Regions from separate parts of the Peribacillus sp. FSL P2-0133 genome, predicted to be linked through region 1. Evidence: predicted binding sites of a transcription regulator. Region 1 holds the regulator's gene; each other region holds the start of a gene.
What was found. Region 1 encodes LexA, which represses DNA repair genes until DNA is damaged. Its sites were predicted from a motif close to CGAACATATGTTCG; they were not measured.
Positions count from the first base shown of each region.

Region 1 (4,859 bases):
TAAAAAATATTCACCTTCCTTAAAGGTTGATTCAGCCAAAAATGAAACTTCCTTTTTTAATGGTGCAACCATCCAAACATTCAATAGAAACAACCTCGAAATCGGTGACTGGAAAGTGCGAATGAAGACTAAATCGCCAAAAGACGCCTACCTGTTCACAGCACAATTTAACGAAAAGAATCCCATTACATTAAGTATGGCCGGAAAAGTTAAGCAAAAAGATGCAAAATTTTTAATAAAGAATCCAATGAATGATAAAAAAACGCCAATCAGCACAACATTTTTGGTTCATTTAGTAGATGAAACCGGTAATGAAATTAGTAGGAAAAGCTCTATTAAGGTAATGGAGACCGAAAATTTTACTGGTACCCTTCCAGAAGTGCCTAAGTCAGGTGTATATAATGTAACAATTGACGTCAAGGAAAAAAATGTGGATGGCAGTGAAAGAACCCGGACGCTGGTTCGTTCGGTCTATATCGAGAAATAGTGAAATGCCTTCTCTTATTGAGAAGGTATCAAATTCGAAGAAAAGTCAGTTTTCCGGCATGAGCGTCGTGAATTTCTTCAATCAGGTAGGGTTTCATCCATTAAAATCATGGTTCGGGATAAGAGCATTCCGAACCTCCTTTTTTTACTAAATGAATACCTTATCTTAATTGAAAAGGTATTTTTGGGGTAATGTTTAAAGGTATGGTTAACTTGGGAGTTGGTGATTCAGCCAAAGGAAACATTCAGGTTGTAATTGTTAATATAGATATTAATTTGACGGATGTTCGATGAGGACAGCAGCAAAGTCGGGCTCCTTGCAATACTAGAGATTGATGAATTGCAGCGAGAGACAAAGGGTTTAATCTGTCTTATGATAAGTGCCTCTATAAGACAAAATACCAGTTTTAAGTGCAGAATAATTGCCAATGCTTGCATAGCCATAAAACCAGCCCATGAAAATCCCTGCAACCAAGTGATTACGATGACTGATGAAAATGGAAATGAATAAGCCAAGACCCAAAGCGATGGTAGGGATGAATTTTGGATGAATATGAAAAATGACCTTAATAAGTTGAGTAAGAATCATGATGATCGGAATGGCTATTACCGCATCCCAAAAGTTTGTATGGATGGTTGGGAAGTCCATAATTTCACCACCTTAAATTGTAGTTTTCAATATTAATTTTCACTTTTTATCAAGGCTTTATACAATAATAAATAAATTCATATTTAAAACTAATAAATAAAAGGTTATGCAACCAGGTTTTGAAGATTTTCAGAGTTCAATTTTAAAGCCATCAATCCATATAATTATATGGATTGACGGCTTTTTCTGGTTGGCAGCAGGAATGGTTTAATAATACACGGAGCTAGCCAACATAAGTATGTTTATCTATAGTAAAAATAATGAACGAAATATCGGACTCATTTTTGATGGACATACAGAAAAACTGGTGAACCTTATCGAAACAAGCGATTTAACTATATATGATGCAAGCAATGAGGAGGTTTATCATATTGTCAAAAAGGGGGATTCCATCTCTGCGCTTGCAAAAGCATATGGTTCTACACAAGTGCAGATTCAAAAGTGGAATGACTTGGTCGATCTTAACCTTATTAAAGTGAACCAAAGATTAAGAGTGAAATGAATTTTAACTGGGAGCGGTATTTTTTAACGCTCTCCTTTTTTATTTGAATGAACTTCTTGCCAAAGTACTTACATCCGTTATAAAAGATGTGATATTCCCATGAAAATGGATTCTATTAAAAAAATATATCAAAACCTACTCTTCCATATGCATATTGAGAGAATTCAGGACATAAATTAAACAAACAAAAAAAGCGCGGTTAGCGCTTTTAGTGTATTTGTCTATATAAGCCTATTACTTTTCCAAGTATCGAAACATCTCGTAAAATAATTGGTTCCATATTTGAGTTCTCAGGCTGAAGCCTTATGTAATCCGGTTCCTTAAAGAATCGTTTTACAGTGGCTTCATCATCTTCCGTCATGGCCACGACGATATCTCCATTATTGGCATTGCTTTGTTGTTTGACGATGACATAGTCTCCATCATGAATTCCAGCTTCGATCATACTTTCACCCATGATTTCCAGCATGAATACATGGTCATCATGTGGAACCATGCTTTCGGGAAGCGGAAAGTATTCTTCTATGTTCTCGATGGCCGTTATGGGCATGCCCGCTGTTACTTTTCCAAGTAACGGCACGTTCACGACATTGGCTTTGGGAATATTGTTCGCTTCCTCCGAATTCATTATTTCAATGGCCCTTGGCTTGGTTGGGTCACGTCTAATCAGGCCTTTACTTTCCAGGCGGGATAAATGTCCGTGTACTGTTGAACTTGATGCAAGTCCCACTGCTTCGCCAATCTCCCGTACGGAAGGTGGATACCCTTTTTGGCGGACCTCTTCTTTAATGAAATCAAGAATATCTTGCTGCCGTTTTGATAGTTTAGTCATTTGTGCACCTCTTCCCCAATGTTCTTTGCTATATTATAGCATGGCCCCCAACTCTATACAAACATAAGTTCGAATTTTGTTGTTGACTGAAACAAACGTTCGTATTATAATTTGATCATAACATACGAACGAACATTCGCTTTGGAGGGATATTTATGAAAAAATTATACAAAAATTATATTTATACGATTCTATTAGCGGGATCAGTATTCATCTTTTCAATTTTATTCTCTTGTACATTGAACAATGATCAAAAAAATGATTTCCTTTCTATAGAAGTAAGTGAAGGTGACACCCTATGGGAAATTGCCGAAGAATATGAAGAAGCAAATTTGACAAAAAAAGAATTCATTGGTTGGATAGAAGAGCATAATGGAGTCAGGGCGGATTCGATTAAACCTGGTCAAGTCATCGTCATTCCAGTTAAAGGGGAAGAACTTGTCCAGAATTTGGCCAGTGAGCAGTAAGCAGTGAAGGTAGGGTATTATGAAAGCGGTAATCTATTGTAGGGTCAGCACAGAAAAAGAGTCACAGGAAACATCATTGGCAAGGCAAGAAGATGAATTAGTCAAATTGGCAGAAAAGATGGATGTTGAAGTCATTTCCATAATAAAAGAACAGGCAAGTGGTTATGAGTTGAATAGGGATGGCATTTTTGACATGCTCGAACTTTTTAAAACCAAAGAAGCTGAAGTACTATTAATCCAGGACGAAACAAGACTGGGAAGAGGAAATGCCAAAATAGCCCTTTTCCATGTCATCCTTAAAGAAGATGTGAAAATTTATACGCTCTCACACGATGGGGAACTTGAGCTATCTGATTCGGATGCGATGGTCATCCAGATAGTCGGAATTGTAGAAGAATATCAAAGGAAACTACATAATCTTAAAATAAAGCGCGGGATGATAAGGGCTGTTGAAAAAGGGTATCGTCCTCAAAAAAATCTTCAGAATCAAAGGAATTCCACTGGAAGGGACCGTAAGGAGATTCCTATAGAGGAAATTATTAAACTTCGGGCCAATGGATTGACATTTGCAGAAATCGCAGCAACTTTAAGGGGCTTTGGATACAATGTATCTAAGGCTACGGTGAACAGGCGTTTCCTCGAACATCAACTGAATACACTGGAAAGTCAATCATAGAACTTGTAATTTCGCTATTTTTTTAATACCATGACAATATCCGCAGATTATGAAGGAGCGAAATTATGTTATCAAAAGAAAAATTAGCCCGTATTAATGAACTTTCTAAAAAGGCAAAGGCTGAAGGTTTGACGGAAGTTGAGGCAAAAGAGCAAACCCAATTGAGAAGTGAGTATTTGGAAACATTCAGAAAGTCCATGACCAATACGTTGGAGCATGTGAAAGTCGTGGATCCAGAAGGTAATGATGTCACTCCTCAAAAGATAAAAAATATAAAAGAAAAAAGAAACTTACATTAATAAAGCTTGGATTCTTCTGATGGAACATTCCATTTGAGGATTCTATTAGCATTTTGGAGTAAAATGAGAGTGCATTCATGTATGTATTCTCCTATTTAGTTTAATCTAAATAGGGGACTTCTCTTATTTCTAGAAAATTGTAATATTGGGGCAGTAAATAGTGATTTTAGTTGTGATATTAAGCTTGTCACTATAATATAAAGAGGTACATTACAGGAAGGGATGTTTTTACGATATGTTAGATAAATTAGATGCACTTTCTATTAATACGATTCGTACATTATCGATTGATGCAATTGAAAAGGCTAATTCTGGCCATCCAGGTATGCCAATGGGTGCGGCGCCGATGGCGTATAAACTATGGACAGAATATATGAACCATAACCCGAAAAATCCAGATTGGTTTAATAGAGACCGCTTTGTTCTCTCAGCTGGTCATGGGTCTATGTTGTTATACAGCCTTCTTCATCTATCGGGCTATGGCTTATCTATCGATGATTTGAAAAGTTTCCGCCAATGGGGCAGTAAAACTCCAGGACATCCTGAATACGGACATACGGCTGGTGTAGATGCAACTACTGGGCCGCTTGGACAAGGTATCGCTATGGCAGTCGGAATGGCAATGGCAGAACGTCACTTGGCAGAAAGCTATAACCGCGATTCTTATAATGTGGTCGATCATTATACATATAGTATTTGTGGAGATGGGGATTTAATGGAAGGTGTTTCTGCAGAAGCCGCTTCATTAGCTGGACATCTACAACTCGGAAGACTTGTTGTTTTATATGATTCTAATGATATTTCCCTTGACGGAGACTTAAGTCAATCATTTAGTGAAAGCGTAGCAGACCGGTTCAAATCTTATGGATGGCAATATATCCGCGTTGAGGATGGGAACGATCTTCAGGAAATTGCTAAAGCGATTGAAGAAGCGAAAACCGATGATGC
Region 1 covers NZ_CP150254.1:2,137,954-2,142,812, forward strand. Annotated here, with positions in the region: gene MKY17_RS10290 (hypothetical protein) at 1-487, shown strand, start outside; gene MKY17_RS10295 (hypothetical protein) at 848-1,135, opposite strand; gene MKY17_RS10300 (LysM domain-containing protein) at 1,374-1,637, shown strand; gene lexA (transcriptional repressor LexA) at 1,846-2,469, opposite strand; gene MKY17_RS10310 (LysM peptidoglycan-binding domain-containing protein) at 2,625-2,936, shown strand; gene MKY17_RS10315 (recombinase family protein) at 2,956-3,612, shown strand; gene MKY17_RS10320 (DUF896 domain-containing protein) at 3,678-3,911, shown strand; gene tkt (transketolase) at 4,147-4,859, shown strand, end outside.

Region 2 (4,859 bases), 670 kb from region 1:
GTCGATACAGACTCATAAAAATAAAAACGAAAATGGTTTAGTGATCTTATCTGGTGTACTAATAGCTCTTGGCTTTATCGGTTCATTTAATGGAGTTTCTACAATGATGTCCTCAATACTTTACGCCATTGCAATGGTGATAAGTGGGGCTAAGCCAGTTAAAAGTGCATTCTATGCAATAAAAAGTCGTTCACTGGATATGAATGTCCTAATGTCTGTTGCGGCTATTGGAGCTGCTCTAATCGGTGAATGGCTTGAAGGTGCCACCGTTGTTTGGTTATTTGCAATCGGCAATTTACTACAAACAAAATCAATTGAACGAACAAGGAATTCGATTCGTAATCTTATGGATTTAGCTCCCCCTGAAGCTTGGATCTATGTTGGCTCAGAAATCATTAAAAAACCAGTTGAAGAAATAAATGTCGGTGACATTATCTTTGTTAAACCAGGTGATAAAATTCCATTAGACGGTGAAATTATTCAAGGTGAATCAAGTGTAAATCAGGCACCTATTACAGGAGAATCAATTCCTATCGATAAGAATATTGGTGATACAGTATACGCAGGAACTATAAATGAAAATGGTTCTCTTGAGATTAGGGTCACTAAGTTAGTGGAAGATACGACTATATCAAAAATTATTCACTTAGTTGAAGAAGCACAAGAACAAAAAGCACCAACAGAAGCATTTGTAGATAAGTTTGCAAGTATTTATACACCTGTTGTATTTATTTTAGCAATGGCAGTTATGGTTGTACCTTCACTCCTTGGATTTGGCACTTGGGGAGAGTGGTTTTATAAAGGACTTGAAATACTAGTTGTAGCTTGTCCTTGTGCTTTAGTCATTTCTACTCCTGTTGCGATCGTATCAGCTATTGGAAACGCCGCAAAGAACGGAATATTAATTAAGGGCGGAACGTTTTTAGAAAAAGCAGGTGCCATCACGGCCATTGCATTTGATAAAACAGGAACTTTAACGGAAGGAAAGCCTAAAGTATCAGAAATTAAAACGATAAACGTATCAGAAGAGACATTACTGTCCATAGCATTAACACTAGAAGGTTTCTCAACACATCCTATTGCAAAATCGATTGTTCGTTACGGCAACGAAAAAGGAATCCAACCTAAAAATGGTGAGTTATACAAAAGCATTGTAGGAAAAGGCGTTCAAGCTACAATTCAAGGAGATATTTTTTACGCAGGTAATCTAAAGCTATTCGAAGAAATGAATGTATATTTAGAGGATATAAAAAAACATATTCATGAAATACAGAACAAAGGGAAAACAGTAGTTATAATAGGGACACAAAATCAAGTTATCGGGATTATTGCTGTTTCTGATACAATACGGGACAATTCAGCATCAGCTTTAGAAGCATTAAAACAAAGTGGAGTTAATCAAACGGTCATGTTGACTGGAGATAATGAAGGAACCGCTAAAATGATTGCTTCAGAAGCGAATGTTAATCGTTTTTTCGCAGAATTATTGCCAGAGGATAAAGTAGATGCCATAAAAAAATTACAAAATGAAGGTCATAAGGTGGCAATGGTTGGAGACGGTATTAATGATGCGCCAGCACTTGCAACAGCAGATTTAGGTATCGCTATGGGTGGTGCAGGAACTGATACCGCGATGGAAACAGCTGATATTGTTTTAATGGCTGATAATCTTGATAAATTATCTCATACAATGAAGTTAAGCAAAAAAGCTTTAACGATTATTAAACAAAATATTTGGTTCTCTATCATTATTAAAGTCCTTGCGTTGGTCTTTATATTCCCAGGTTGGCTTACACTATGGATGGCTGTATTAAGTGATACAGGTGCAGCCTTAATTGTTATTTTAAATGCAATGAGATTGTTAAAATTTAAAGAATAGATATTTATGAGATGTTTCTTGATAAGAAACATCTCATTTTTTTATAATTAGAATTTTTAAGAAAAAACTGCTTTAAAGACAGCTTCGATCTTAAGCTAACAAATCGTTAGCCATCTACAAATCGCATTTGTTTTTAAATAACTATTAGTTGCCTAAACCACAATTTAAATAAAAAAGCCTGTCTATTTAACATAATTGTTATGCAAATTTTAATGATTCAAATCCATGATTCGTTCCAACTTGGATTACCAACTCAAAATAAAAAGCTATTCAAAAAGAACGTACGTTCGTTTGTAATCTAAATAAGGAGTGATTTAGATGACCATTCGAAATAGAGGTAATATTAAATGGACCAGTCTGATGCTACCTGAACATATAAAAATGCTACGGCATTATTTTGACGAGGAATATTACGATGAACCCGAACCCGTGTTGGATGAACAACACCTGGAGGAGATGAATGATTTAATTGCTGCTTCGATGGAGTTTACTTTTCCGATTTCTTTTACGCTATACCAGAATAATCGGCTGAGTAACGTAGAAGGATTGGTGCATTATGTGGATCAAATGAATGGACATTTACGAGTGATTGATGTGTACGAACGAATACATAGAATACCTTTTTCAACGATTAAGGGGGCGAAAAAGATCTAAATTAAAGTTTGTAAAATAATTAACTTTAATACAGTAAATTTGCTTGTAAAGATAAAAAGATAAAGAGCATAAAAAGATAAACATAATCAAGAAATTTCAATATATAATACTTCTAATCAATGCATCCCATCTCATCAAAAAGGAGATAAAACCAACTATGAAAAAGGTGCATACTTTTAGTTTGTATATCTTTGGTATTCTGTTGCTTTTTTTGCTTTTGTTAATTCTTTTGGAAATTAAAAAATTAGATGAGGGAATTTTCCTTCAAGGCATAGAAGGAAAACTTTTTGACATCAATGAAGGAATACGAGAGATAACTACTGATTAAAAGCATAATTTCCGCAGTACTCCTGAAGAAATATTATCACGACAATGTACTACATGGTCATGAGGACTAATCAACTTGGTTAGTCCTCATTATTTTCATTTGGTGAGTACATTTTGCTCATCACATACCAGCTTGAATAAGGGTTTACAACCCTCACATAGTACTTCAAATATTTAATAAACAGAATATTATGAATATCAGAAGGTTTTACGATGAATAACATTTAAGGTTTTTGGTTCCTTTTGACTTTGCATTAAGAAGCTTTGACTTCTTGCCAAAATTATCATAAAGGAAATCCTCCATTTCCAGATGGGTCCAGATTGTTTAGTAGATTTAGGGGGGTGTTAAAAGATGGAATGGTTTACTTTTTTTGTTTTTCCAGCATTCACTTTAGGTGGAATAGCTTTAGGGATCTCCCTTCACTCAATCAAAAAAATAAAGAACATGGAAAGGAGAGTTGAGGAATTAGAAAATAAAAATAAATAAATCTATGACTTTGAACCTTGCCTATTGCAATCTCCACTTTAACAAGACTTTCTTCAGTTCAACTCCACTAAATGAATATTTAGCGATGAGAACCGCCCAAGACTACGTTGAGGACCTGAAGTTACTACAAGACGTGGAAGCAGTTGCCTTGGCCATAGAAAATCAACAAGCGTTCGCTTTATTGTCTATATTTAAATTGGACTATAAAGCTGCTGAAGAAATTGAAATCGCACTATCCGTCAATGGTTATACGGAAGCCGAAAATTGAGATGGATAATCAGTTCCTAAGGTAAACAATGTTTATGGAGGTGACCATGTGACAAAGTTGCGAATCATTTTATCAATTCCGTACTTGTTATTTGCAATTTTCTTTTTCGTGGTAGGAGACATTCCAAGTTACTACCTTCTTGTAATAGGGTTCTACGCACTGTTTTGTTCCTTCCTTTTGGACTTTTTGAATAAAAAAAGGAAAAAATGAGTCCTGGGTATACCCTGTTTCAGGGTATACCTCACCCATTGACAGCCACCTTAAGCCATTCCTATGCACCCTTTAGCCATCCATGAATCGCAAAAATCGGCGATTCACCACAAAGAATGAAAATGGTTAGGAAGTGTCAATACTGATACTGACCTTAATCCAGTCAACCCTAATCCATAGACTAATTAATTAACGCTCTCCCTCTTTTTTTAAACGATTGAGCAGGGTCTTCTTAAGTATTGTCATTTTTATTTTTAAAGAAACTTATTTTCATGCTAGTTGTATAACTATTTATTTTCCAAAGAAAAAGAAATACAGTGCTAATAAATATATACAAATATATACCCAAGAACCCATTATCAAGAAAAAATTAAAACACCCTTTATTTTTTCTATTTAGTATTACATTTAAAATAGCCACTATTACCACTAAAATATATAAAGGTGCTATCGCTAATTTTGAGATAAGTTCTGGAAAGGGCATTTCCATTAATTTGTCATCCACATTATCTCCCCCTAACTTAAGTCTAATATTAGCCTAATTATCTAATTCCTTGTTCAACTAACCTCCCTCTATAAACATTGATGTATCAACGGTTTGCACCACTCGGTGTATTAGGGGAATTATTTTTTCATTCTACTTTTAAACAGAGTATTGAAATTCTGGTTTTTATTACTAAATTGAGCGTACGCTTCGCTAAAACTAATGGAAATCATTAGCTATTTTCTCCACTTTGTGATGCACAATAGATCTCTGCGAAACTTATGATGACGTACCCTCCCATGTCTCTTAGCGTCATTTGCGCTTACATTCCTTCGTTCGGTCTATTCATAAGGCAGAGGCCTGCTAAGCTGCCCCGGGGACTCTTGGTCTTAGTTTAGTAATGTTGCTGGCTTCTCCGTGTCATCCTTCTTGTTATAAATCGATAGTTAGAAATGCTTACGCTGCCTCTGAGAGGCAGTAGAGATCCTTCATCATATTCTGCTCATTAAAATGGACTTTCTTTTTACAAATACCATGCAATACTTTCAACA
Region 2 covers NZ_CP150254.1:2,811,757-2,816,615, forward strand. Annotated here, with positions in the region: gene MKY17_RS13515 (heavy metal translocating P-type ATPase) at 1-1,879, shown strand, start outside; gene MKY17_RS13520 (YolD-like family protein) at 2,198-2,533, shown strand; gene MKY17_RS13525 (hypothetical protein) at 2,691-2,861, shown strand; gene MKY17_RS13530 (hypothetical protein) at 3,213-3,347, shown strand; gene MKY17_RS13535 (hypothetical protein) at 3,433-3,615, shown strand; gene MKY17_RS13540 (hypothetical protein) at 4,117-4,329, opposite strand; gene MKY17_RS13545 (IS110 family transposase) at 4,765-4,859, opposite strand, start outside.
Region 2: the regulator LexA is predicted to act here: its motif matches at 2,156-2,169, upstream of MKY17_RS13520 (YolD-like family protein).

Region 3 (4,859 bases), 1.8 Mb from region 1:
CTCAGCTAATCGAGCAGCTTCTTCCTTTTTCTTTTGTTCCTCAGCTAATCGAGCAGCTTCTTCCTTTTTCTTTTGTTCTTCAGCTAATCGAGCAGCTTCTTCCTTTTTCTTTTGTTCCTCAGCTAATCGAGCAGCTTCTTCCTTTTTCTTTTGTTCTCTCGCCAAATGTTCAGCTTCTTTTTGCTCTTGTTTAATAGTAATTTCTTTCTTTTCTTTAGGTACAGTTTCATTTACTGGTTCTACAAAAATCATAGCTAGTATGCAACTAAGTAAGAATCCTGCTACAACTACCCATCCAGGTTTTGAGAACGTCACTCTTCCTTTACTACGTTGAATCATTTGGTAAATACCAAACAAGAAAATTATTAGACCTATCCAAGCAAAAGGGGTAACGATAATAGTAGATAAAATTACAAATAGAGCAATAGCAATCATAATCCATTTAATAAACTTCAAAATTTCCACCTCATGAGTTTAAAATCTTTTGTTTTTCTATTTCAAATTCTTCTTGAGTTAGCACACCTTGATCACGTAATTTAGCAACTTGAGCAAGCTTTTCATACTTATCATCTGAACGTGTAGCTGCTTTATTTTTAGCTTTGCTTATTCCAGTAACCTGTTTTGACTCGTTCATTTTACTTCTAACAACGTTGAGAAATTGTTTGAATTGATCGTCGTTTGCTATGTCGTCAAAGATTTTGCGGGTTCGTCCATAATCGATTAATAACTCTTTTTGAGCAAATCCATCCGGAGCTAGTGAAATACCATTCATTTTTCGATAATCGAAAGCTTCGGTGAACTCACCGTGACCTATTCCACTAGTAACAAATATAAGTCTGTGGCTGGTTGCAATAAGCATGCCCTTGATTTCTCTTTTTTTCGTTTTATCATACTCGGCAGGTATAGCTATTAAAACTTCCTCATCGGGGGATTTAATATATTTTTCAAAATGGATAATTGTACTTTTATAGAGAGAAAAACCTACCCTAGTGAAAAAACCAGCACTCTTTCCGAAGTATTTCTCCATTAATTGCATGTCAGCAGCTTGCTTTTCTTTTTTTTGTTGTTGGGCGATCTGATATTCCGCTTCTCTTTGTTGACGTTTCTCCTCTTTGATTAAAAGTGCCTTTTCTTTTTCTTCTGGTGAAACGTACTCTTGCCCTAAAAGTTTTTTAAAAAAACTCAACACAATCACCTCCGTTTTTAATAAAGGCTATTTTTTATGTAGCGGAAGACGTTACTATTTAATAGCGATAAATAAAAAATACTACAAAAATCGAAAAAAATGCCTACACTTAATAAAATAAAAATTCTCATGGAGATAGGAAGGGGCGAATAATAACATATTTGAGCAATTTCCAAATTGGTGGATATTGCATTACAGATTAATTACCTCATAATTGGTTATCTTAAACAATAATGGATATTAAATACACGAAAAATAGACAATCATTGCGATGGTCTTCTTCAACTAGCTGCCCCGATAGTTGAATTAAGAAAAAGCAGCCTTAAAGACAGCCTCGATCTTAAAGAAAGAACCCTTAATTTAGTTAAGAAGTTGGTTTTTATCTTTAAAGATTGGGTGGGAACATCCAGTTATGTATGGTAGCACATAAAAAAGCACCTGTTTAAGGTGCTAAGCTTGTAACGTTTTATATAGTGGATTTTCTATATCAATTAGAGATTGCACAGTACCTGTGTACTAGCATAGGTTGCTACTCGCGGGGATCTAGCTAACTTCCTTAATTCCCCATACACCTATAAAAAACGCTATCATTTTTGGGCCTGCTTGTAGTCTTGTTGTGATGTCCGAGCGTGATAGGTTGCTACTCGCGATGATTTACTGCTTTCAGTACTATCGTAGGTTGGCCCTCATACACCCTTTTATTACGTACGAGTTTATTCTTCATCCTCAGTTTTAATAGTATAAATAAAAACACTGCAAAGCCCTCCTAAATTTTAAGAAGGGCTTATTTTTAATCCTCAACGATTACTTTAATAATTTCATTAAATTTAATTCTCTTAAAGGAACTATCTTTCTTCTGAATACTTAACTCTTTCGTGACAGGATCAATATACACACAGTATCCATGCAGTTCAATTGGATTTCCCTCGTTAGCAATCTAAAACTTATCGGTAAATGATATTCCATCGCATAATGAATGTTGTTTTCATATTCTTCAACCTGGTATTCATCTAGGACAGGTTTTTTATTTAAGAAATAATCGTCCTCATCCTTTTTTTTATTTAAAGCTTTATGTTCTGGTAACATCAATGCTGCTTGCCCTTTAATGATTCCTCTATCACGAATTGTACCCATTAGAAAGATCTCTTCTTTTTATTCATTATATACGAACGAGCGTTCTTACGGAAGGTAGGGAAAAAGGGCTATTCCAGAAAATAGATTTTTCCATTTTATAATTTATTTAAGTAACCTTATTAAAGTAAATTGGGTGGAATATACACAGCTTAATCTTTTTTGTGAAATTGGCAGATGGGTGCAAAAATATTTTGCTATCTCCACACTAAAATTATTCATGCAAAAAAATTTGGCAGTCTAAAGCCACTAATACTCTTTTAATTCTGCGAGTTACAAGTTGGCGCGATACTTGCATTGTAGATTGAGATAGATTTAAAAACTTAGGAGGTACACAAAATATGTCCTTAACCCTAAAATAATGAACCATTATAGACTAAGTCATCATGCGGATAGCAGCTTATTGTTTGGAAGAAGAAAGACCGCTGAATCTTCTCGTTTTCAGTGGTTATAAAATCATCTAATGGAAAAACAGATTTAAAAAACTTTTTATTGGAGGCCTTTTATGTGGGTAATCACTGTTCATTCAAAGAACAACTTTAAAATATATGAGTTTGACTCTGAAAAAGAAGCTAAAGATACTTTCAGGAGGATGCAAGGTTGTAAAATCCTAACAGAAGTAATTTATTTTAATGATTTTGATTTAGTTAAATCATAAAGATTCAGAATTTTTTGCTAATTATAACTTTTTACATTCCTTCTTTGAACTAGTCAGGATTATAAAAAGAAAGATAGACGTACTAGAACCTTGTTCAAAATCAAATCGATATGAGCGAGACAGTTTCACTATTTTAGGAATAGATATAAAGAGGTTTATAAATTAAAGGGAGATATGTAAATGGAAACTAAATACTGTAAAGAATCAAGAGTTATAAGAACAAGTCGTATTTTTCCAAATGATGTAAATAATCATAATACTTTGTTCGGTGGTCGTTTGATGAATCACTTGGATCAGGTATCCTCAACTTCTGCAGCGCGTCATAGCCGTAGGGAATGTGTAACTGCCTCTACAGATTCAGTTGATTTTTTACATCCAGTTCGAACAACAGATTCAGTCTCCTTTGAATCTTATGTAACATGGACAGGTACCTCGTCAATGGAAGTCTTTGTGAAAATTATTGCAGAAGACTTAAAAAGCGGTAATCGTAAAATCGCAGCAACTGCACTATTAACTTTTGTAGCACTTGATCAACATAACCGGCCAACACCTGTTCCACAAGTCATTCCAGAAACAGAAGAAGAGCGAAAATTACATGAAACCGCACCTGACCGAGCAAGAATTCGTAAGGAAAGGAAACAAAAAAGTAAGGAATTGGCTGCATTTTTAACCGCAAATTATCCCTGGGAACAATATAGTTCATGCTAAGCTATATCGATAAGTAGTAGAATGGGATAAATTAGATAAGAACCAATTCGTGAGGGCATGGTAGTCCTAGTGACTCTTACAATCAGGTTGGAGCGAGAGGATATTGTGTCAGTCTTATAGATTAGTGAAATTTTCGCGATGTTTTTAACGGACAAGCGTATCTACGAAAAATAAAATGATAAATTCTTACCTTTACTCCCATGGAGCAAAGGCTTTTTTTTGACGAGTTTCTTCTACATGATAACGATTATATTCTTTAATAATAAGTTCTAACTTTTTGATTGAATTCACAGAGGTATACAAGAACATATAGGGAAACAAATCGTTAATTTTGGGACGGTAATTTTTGTATCCCCCAAAAAACATCATTTTTTTGAGGGACAGTTTGCAAGTCACATATGCTTACTTTTTTTGCGTTCCTGGGCTTTTAATGCTATTTTTTCAAGTCCTTTATTCGCAAATTCTACATCTGTTTTAGGTAAAGCATCATTATTCTTAAATTGCTTATTTTTATTTTTAGACATTTTTCACCACCCTGTAGTTTGATTTAGTTATACGAATTGGATGCCAACAAAAATAAATTTAAAGATACTGTGTAATTTTTATCCTTTTTCCTTATCGGCAACCAGTATTTTTAGTTTGCGTTCTTTTTTGCAGGCTATGCTATTTGAGATTCTTCTTCAACCTCATGATTTTAACTTACCAATAATTCTAATTTGGATTTAACAAGTAATCCCTATGAAGATTACACTTCTTTTCGTTCAGAAATCGAAAACATTATAGAAAACGATGATGAAATACAAGATATTCTGGAAAAATAGATTTGGAAGGAAGAACCATACTTATACCTACAAAACTGTCCTATCTAGTTTTTTTAGTTTTAAAACTTCCTCTGTTGGTATTTTTAAACTATATTGATTGTTTCTATTCAAGATTGAAAAAGTATTTGGGGAAACCAAAAACCCTGAACCTATACACTTTAACCAGCTTTCCTTTCAAAGGTACTCAAAAATTGCATGTGATTTTTCGTCTATCGTATTTTAGTCAAAAAACTGCACCTCCGATTGTTAGAGTTGTCTAACAATTGGAGGTGCAGATCAAAGTCAGTCCATTTTTATGTTTTTTTAGAAACTAGTATCATTTAACACCTTTTGCCGTACTGTTCATGGATCCAGA
Region 3 covers NZ_CP150254.1:321,495-326,353, reverse strand. Annotated here, with positions in the region: gene MKY17_RS01750 (excalibur calcium-binding domain-containing protein) at 1-456, opposite strand, end outside; gene MKY17_RS01745 (SHOCT domain-containing protein) at 467-1,186, opposite strand; gene MKY17_RS01740 (YolD-like family protein) at 2,051-2,320, opposite strand; gene MKY17_RS01735 (hypothetical protein) at 2,823-2,975, shown strand; gene MKY17_RS01730 (acyl-CoA thioesterase) at 3,156-3,683, shown strand; gene MKY17_RS01725 (hypothetical protein) at 4,076-4,207, opposite strand; gene MKY17_RS01720 (GntR family transcriptional regulator) at 4,847-4,859, opposite strand, start outside.
Region 3: the regulator LexA is predicted to act here: its motif matches at 2,353-2,366, upstream of MKY17_RS01740 (YolD-like family protein).

Region 4 (4,859 bases), 340 kb from region 1:
TTTAGTAATTGGTGCGGCCGTATTGATTTGGGTGCTGGTATCGAACTATATGAGTAACCCGGATAATGATGACAAAAAGAACGCTAAAGAGAATGAAGCCGTGGGCTACAATAAAAGTGATGGGTTTAACGAAGAAAAAGAGAATGCAGACCAAAAACAGAATGAAGAAAAATCGGATTCATCTGATGAGAAGAATGAAGATGATGCAGTTGTCAAAGATGAAAAGAAAGAGCAAAAACTTGCCGTCACCAGTTCCAGCGGTAAAAATAGTACGTATGAATTAAAAAATACCGATACCTTTAAATTAAAGGTGACCTCCAAAGGCTCACCATGGGTAGGCATCAAAAATGGTGAAGGTAAATTACTTTTCCAGGGCACTATCGACAAGGACAAAAGTCAGGTAATTGATTTCACCAATGAAAAAGAAGCTGTCATCAATATAGGCAGAGCATATGAAACTGAGATTTATGTGAATGATGAGAAGCTGGAGTATTCCATTTCACCGACTGAAGTGAATACGCAATTGGTTACGATACAATTTACGAAAGCCGAATAGTCATCTTTTAGATGACTATTTTTGCTCTATATAATAGTAAGGCGACGGGAAATGGTTTACCCGGCATATAAGATTGGATTTTGAGTTAAATTATACATATAAGCATTATTTCAGATCTAAGACGCATTGCCCAAATGGCAGGCGTAAATTTTGGAGGTAAAAGTTTTGAATCTGCCTAATAAGATTACAGTAGCAAGAATCTGTTTAATTCCAGTATTTTTAATCATCATGCTTGTTCCCTTTTCATGGGGAACGCTAACTTGGGGAGAATACAGTTTGCCAGTGGCGCACTTAGCTGGAGCCATCCTCTTTATTATCGCTTCCACTACGGATTGGATCGATGGCCATTTTGCCAGAAAATATAATATGATTACTGATTTAGGGAAATTTTTAGATCCATTGGCTGATAAACTTCTGGTTTCGGCTGCCTTAATCGTTTTAGTTGATCTAGATTTAATGTACGGTCAATCTTGGATTGCCATCGTGATCATAAGTCGCGAGTTTGCAGTCACCGGATTACGTTTGGTGTTAGCGGGTACAGGGGAAGTGGTAGCAGCGAACCAGCTTGGAAAAATTAAAACATGGGCACAAATTGTTTCTATTTCGGCTTTATTGCTGCATAACCTTCCATTTGCCCTCATTTCACTGCCTTTTGCTAATATCGCATTATGGATTGCATTAATCTTTACAATCTGGTCAGGTTTGGATTATTTTATAAAAAACAAAGAAGTATTTGTTAATTCAAAGTAAAACGAATGGTGGTTTTGAAAAGATGGATGCAGAAATCATTGCAGTGGGCTCAGAGCTTCTTCTAGGACAAATCAATAACACTAATGGAAGATTCTTATCGCAGCAGTTTGCGGAAATGGGGATCAACGTTTTTTACCATACTGTGGTCGGGGATAACGACCGCCGTTTACAACAAGCTATAGAAATCGCTGAATCAAGGGCGAACTTGATTGTCTTTACCGGTGGACTTGGTCCTACCAAAGATGATTTGACGAAAGAAACGATTGCTCGCCATATAGGGAAAAAGCTCGTTTTTAATGATGAAGCTTTGCAATCCATTGAAGCTTACTTCCAAAAACGGGAACGTCCGATGACGGAAAACAACAAAAAGCAGGCCCTTGTCTTAGAAGGCAGTGAAGTGTTGGCAAACGATCATGGGATGGCACCGGGAATGGTCTTGTCCAAATCTGGGATTACATATATGCTTCTACCTGGTCCGCCAAGTGAAATGGAGCCGATGTTTTTAAGTTATGGTTATGAAAAGATCATGAATAAATTGGAAAAGCATGAACGGATCGATTCCAAGGTTCTTCGGTTCTACGGTATAGGCGAAGCCGAACTGGAAACGGTGATTGAAGATCTCCTTGTCAATCAAACGAATCCGACAATTGCCCCACTGGCAGCCGAAGGGGAAGTGACGTTAAGGATCACCGCTAAAGACTCATCTAAAGAAAAATGCGAAGAGCTTATATTGGAAGCGGAAAAAGAAATTCTTAGCAGGGTCGGCAAGTTCCATTATGGAAGTGATAATACTTCGCTAATAAAGGAACTTGTAAAAGAATTAACGGTCCGCAAGCTTTCGATTGCGGCAGCTGAAAGCTTGACCGGAGGGATGTTCCAAGAACAGCTGACAACCATCCCGGGCGCCGGTAAAGTCTTCAAAGGCGGAATTGTCTGCTATACGAATGATGCGAAGTCTAATGTCCTCGGCGTCAGTGATGATACCATTTCCGAGTATGGGGTGGTCAGCGGTGAGTGTGCTATGGAAATGGCCTCTAATGTCCGGAGCAAGCTCGATGCGGATGTAGGCATAAGCTTTACGGGCGTTGCAGGGCCGGATGAACAAGAAGGCAAGCCTGTAGGTACAGTATTTATTGGCATTTCCTATCGGGATGGAAACACTCATTTCAAGGAGTTGAATCTTTCAGGCAGCAGGGCGCAAAACCGTATTCGGAGTGTGAAGTACGGCTGTCATTACCTATTAAGGGATTTATAAACGCTATAAGCAGAGCTTTTTACAGCTCTGCTTTTTATTTGGTTTTAGAAGTTTGTTTCTTGAAAAATAGGGATAAAAAGAAAAAAGTTAATTCAATGAAAATGTTTTTTTGGGGGAGTAAGTGAAACGAAATGGAGATTTCCTTTAGATAAAACGCTTTTTTTATAAATAATATCCCAGAAGAAAAAAACGAATGAATGTTCGACTTTTTGCTTGGCAAAATAGTAAAAAGAGTATATAGTAAAGATAGGTTTTGAGACAGGGTACAAACCTTGATCTCAAATAATTGCTAACGTAAGTACATCTTTAATCGGGCAGCCGATTATTTGAATATAGAGGAGGAAATTGAGTGAGTGATCGTCAAGCGGCTTTAGATATGGCGTTAAAGCAAATTGAAAAACAATTTGGTAAAGGTTCTATTATGAAACTTGGGGAACAGACTGATCGTAGGATTTCAACGATTTCAAGCGGTTCTTTAGCATTGGACGTAGCATTGGGAGTGGGCGGATATCCAAGAGGCCGGGTCATTGAGATATATGGACCTGAAAGCTCGGGTAAAACGACTGTTGCATTACATGCTATTGCAGAGGTACAAAAGACTGGCGGCACGGCTGCATTCATTGATGCCGAGCATGCGTTAGATCCAGCATATTCAGAAAAACTTGGTGTGAATATCGATGAGTTACTGCTTTCACAGCCTGATACGGGTGAACAAGCCTTAGAAATCGCTGAAGCGTTAGTTCGAAGTGGAGCGGTGGATATCATTGTCATTGACTCGGTGGCAGCACTTGTTCCTAAAGCTGAAATCGAAGGCGAAATGGGAGATTCCCATATGGGTCTTCAAGCCCGGATGATGTCTCAGGCACTTAGAAAACTGTCTGGTTCCATTAATAAATCAAATACCATTGCCATTTTCATTAACCAAGTCCGTGAAAAAATCGGTGTTATGTTTGGAAATCCGGAAACGACTCCGGGAGGCCGGGCATTGAAGTTCTATTCAACTGTTCGTCTGGAAGTGCGCCGTGCGGAACAATTAAAACAAGGTAATGAAATCGTCGGTAATAAAACGAAAATCAAAGTTGTAAAAAACAAGGTTGCTCCACCATTCCGTCAAGCAGAAGTTGACATCATGTATGGTCAAGGGATTTCACAGGAAGGTGAAATCATCGATATGGGTGCAGATCTTGATATCGTCCTTAAAAGTGGCTCGTGGTATTCATACAATGAAGAGCGTGTCGGACAAGGTCGCGAAAATGCGAAGCTGTTCTTGAAAGAAAATCAGGATATCGCTCAGGAAATTTCTCAGAAAATCAGAGATCACTATAATCTCGATGGAGAGCATGAATTACCGCCAGAAGAAAATGAACCAGAAGAGCATTTTGAATTGCTTGATTAATGATATTTATAAAAGGCCTAAGCTTGTTCGCTTAGGCCTTTTATGTATATTTTGAGAAAAGTGCGAAATTTTCAGCGGATTAAAGGGCATTGAAATCAGATTTACAGACTTCTTCCATAATGAATGCTGTAGATTATGATGGTTGATATTAAGAAAACTTGAATAATCATTGATACATAAGGGACAAACGCTTGACAATAAAAATTCTCAACTATACAATTAATATGTATATTTTACAATTTTTCAAACTAAAATTTTGAAAATTAAGTGCTGTATATTGAATTTATGTGCAATGTACTTGCCGACAGTTCAACATTTTATGTAAAAAGTTCATAGCAAGGGGAGGTGAAACGATGGAACCCATGACAATCATCTTCACTTTGCTTGGCCTAATCGTCGGTGCAGTTGTTGGTTATTTTATTCACAAATCAAAATTTGAGAGTAAAATAGCAGGGGCAAAGGGCTCTGCAGAACACATCCTTGAGGATGCAAAACGTGAAGCGGAAGCACTTAAGAAAGAAGCCTTGTTGGAAGCAAAAGATGAAATTCATAAAGTTCGTGCCGATTCGGATCGGGAAGCCCGTGAAAGAAGGAACGAATTACAAAAACAAGAAAATCGGTTATTGCAAAGAGAAGAGAATCTGGACCGCAAGGATGAAACGTTAGACAAACGTGAGAGCCTTTTGGAGAAAAAAGAAGATTCTCTAAACCAAAGACAACAGCATATTGAAGAGATGGAAAGCAAAGTGGACGAGACGGTTCGTAAGCAGCAAACAGAGCTTGAACGTGTTTCCGGTTTAACTCGTGAAGAAGCTAAAGCAATCATTATCGACCGAATGGAAAACGAGCTGGCTCACGATGTAGCGCTTATGATTAAAGAAAGTGATACCCGTGCCAAAGAA
Region 4 covers NZ_CP150254.1:1,801,550-1,806,408, forward strand. Annotated here, with positions in the region: gene MKY17_RS08705 (helix-turn-helix domain-containing protein) at 1-556, shown strand, start outside; gene pgsA (CDP-diacylglycerol--glycerol-3-phosphate 3-phosphatidyltransferase) at 722-1,306, shown strand; gene MKY17_RS08715 (competence/damage-inducible protein A) at 1,329-2,561, shown strand; gene recA (recombinase RecA) at 2,911-3,957, shown strand; gene rny (ribonuclease Y) at 4,311-4,859, shown strand, end outside.
Region 4: the regulator LexA is predicted to act here: its motif matches at 2,752-2,765, upstream of recA (recombinase RecA).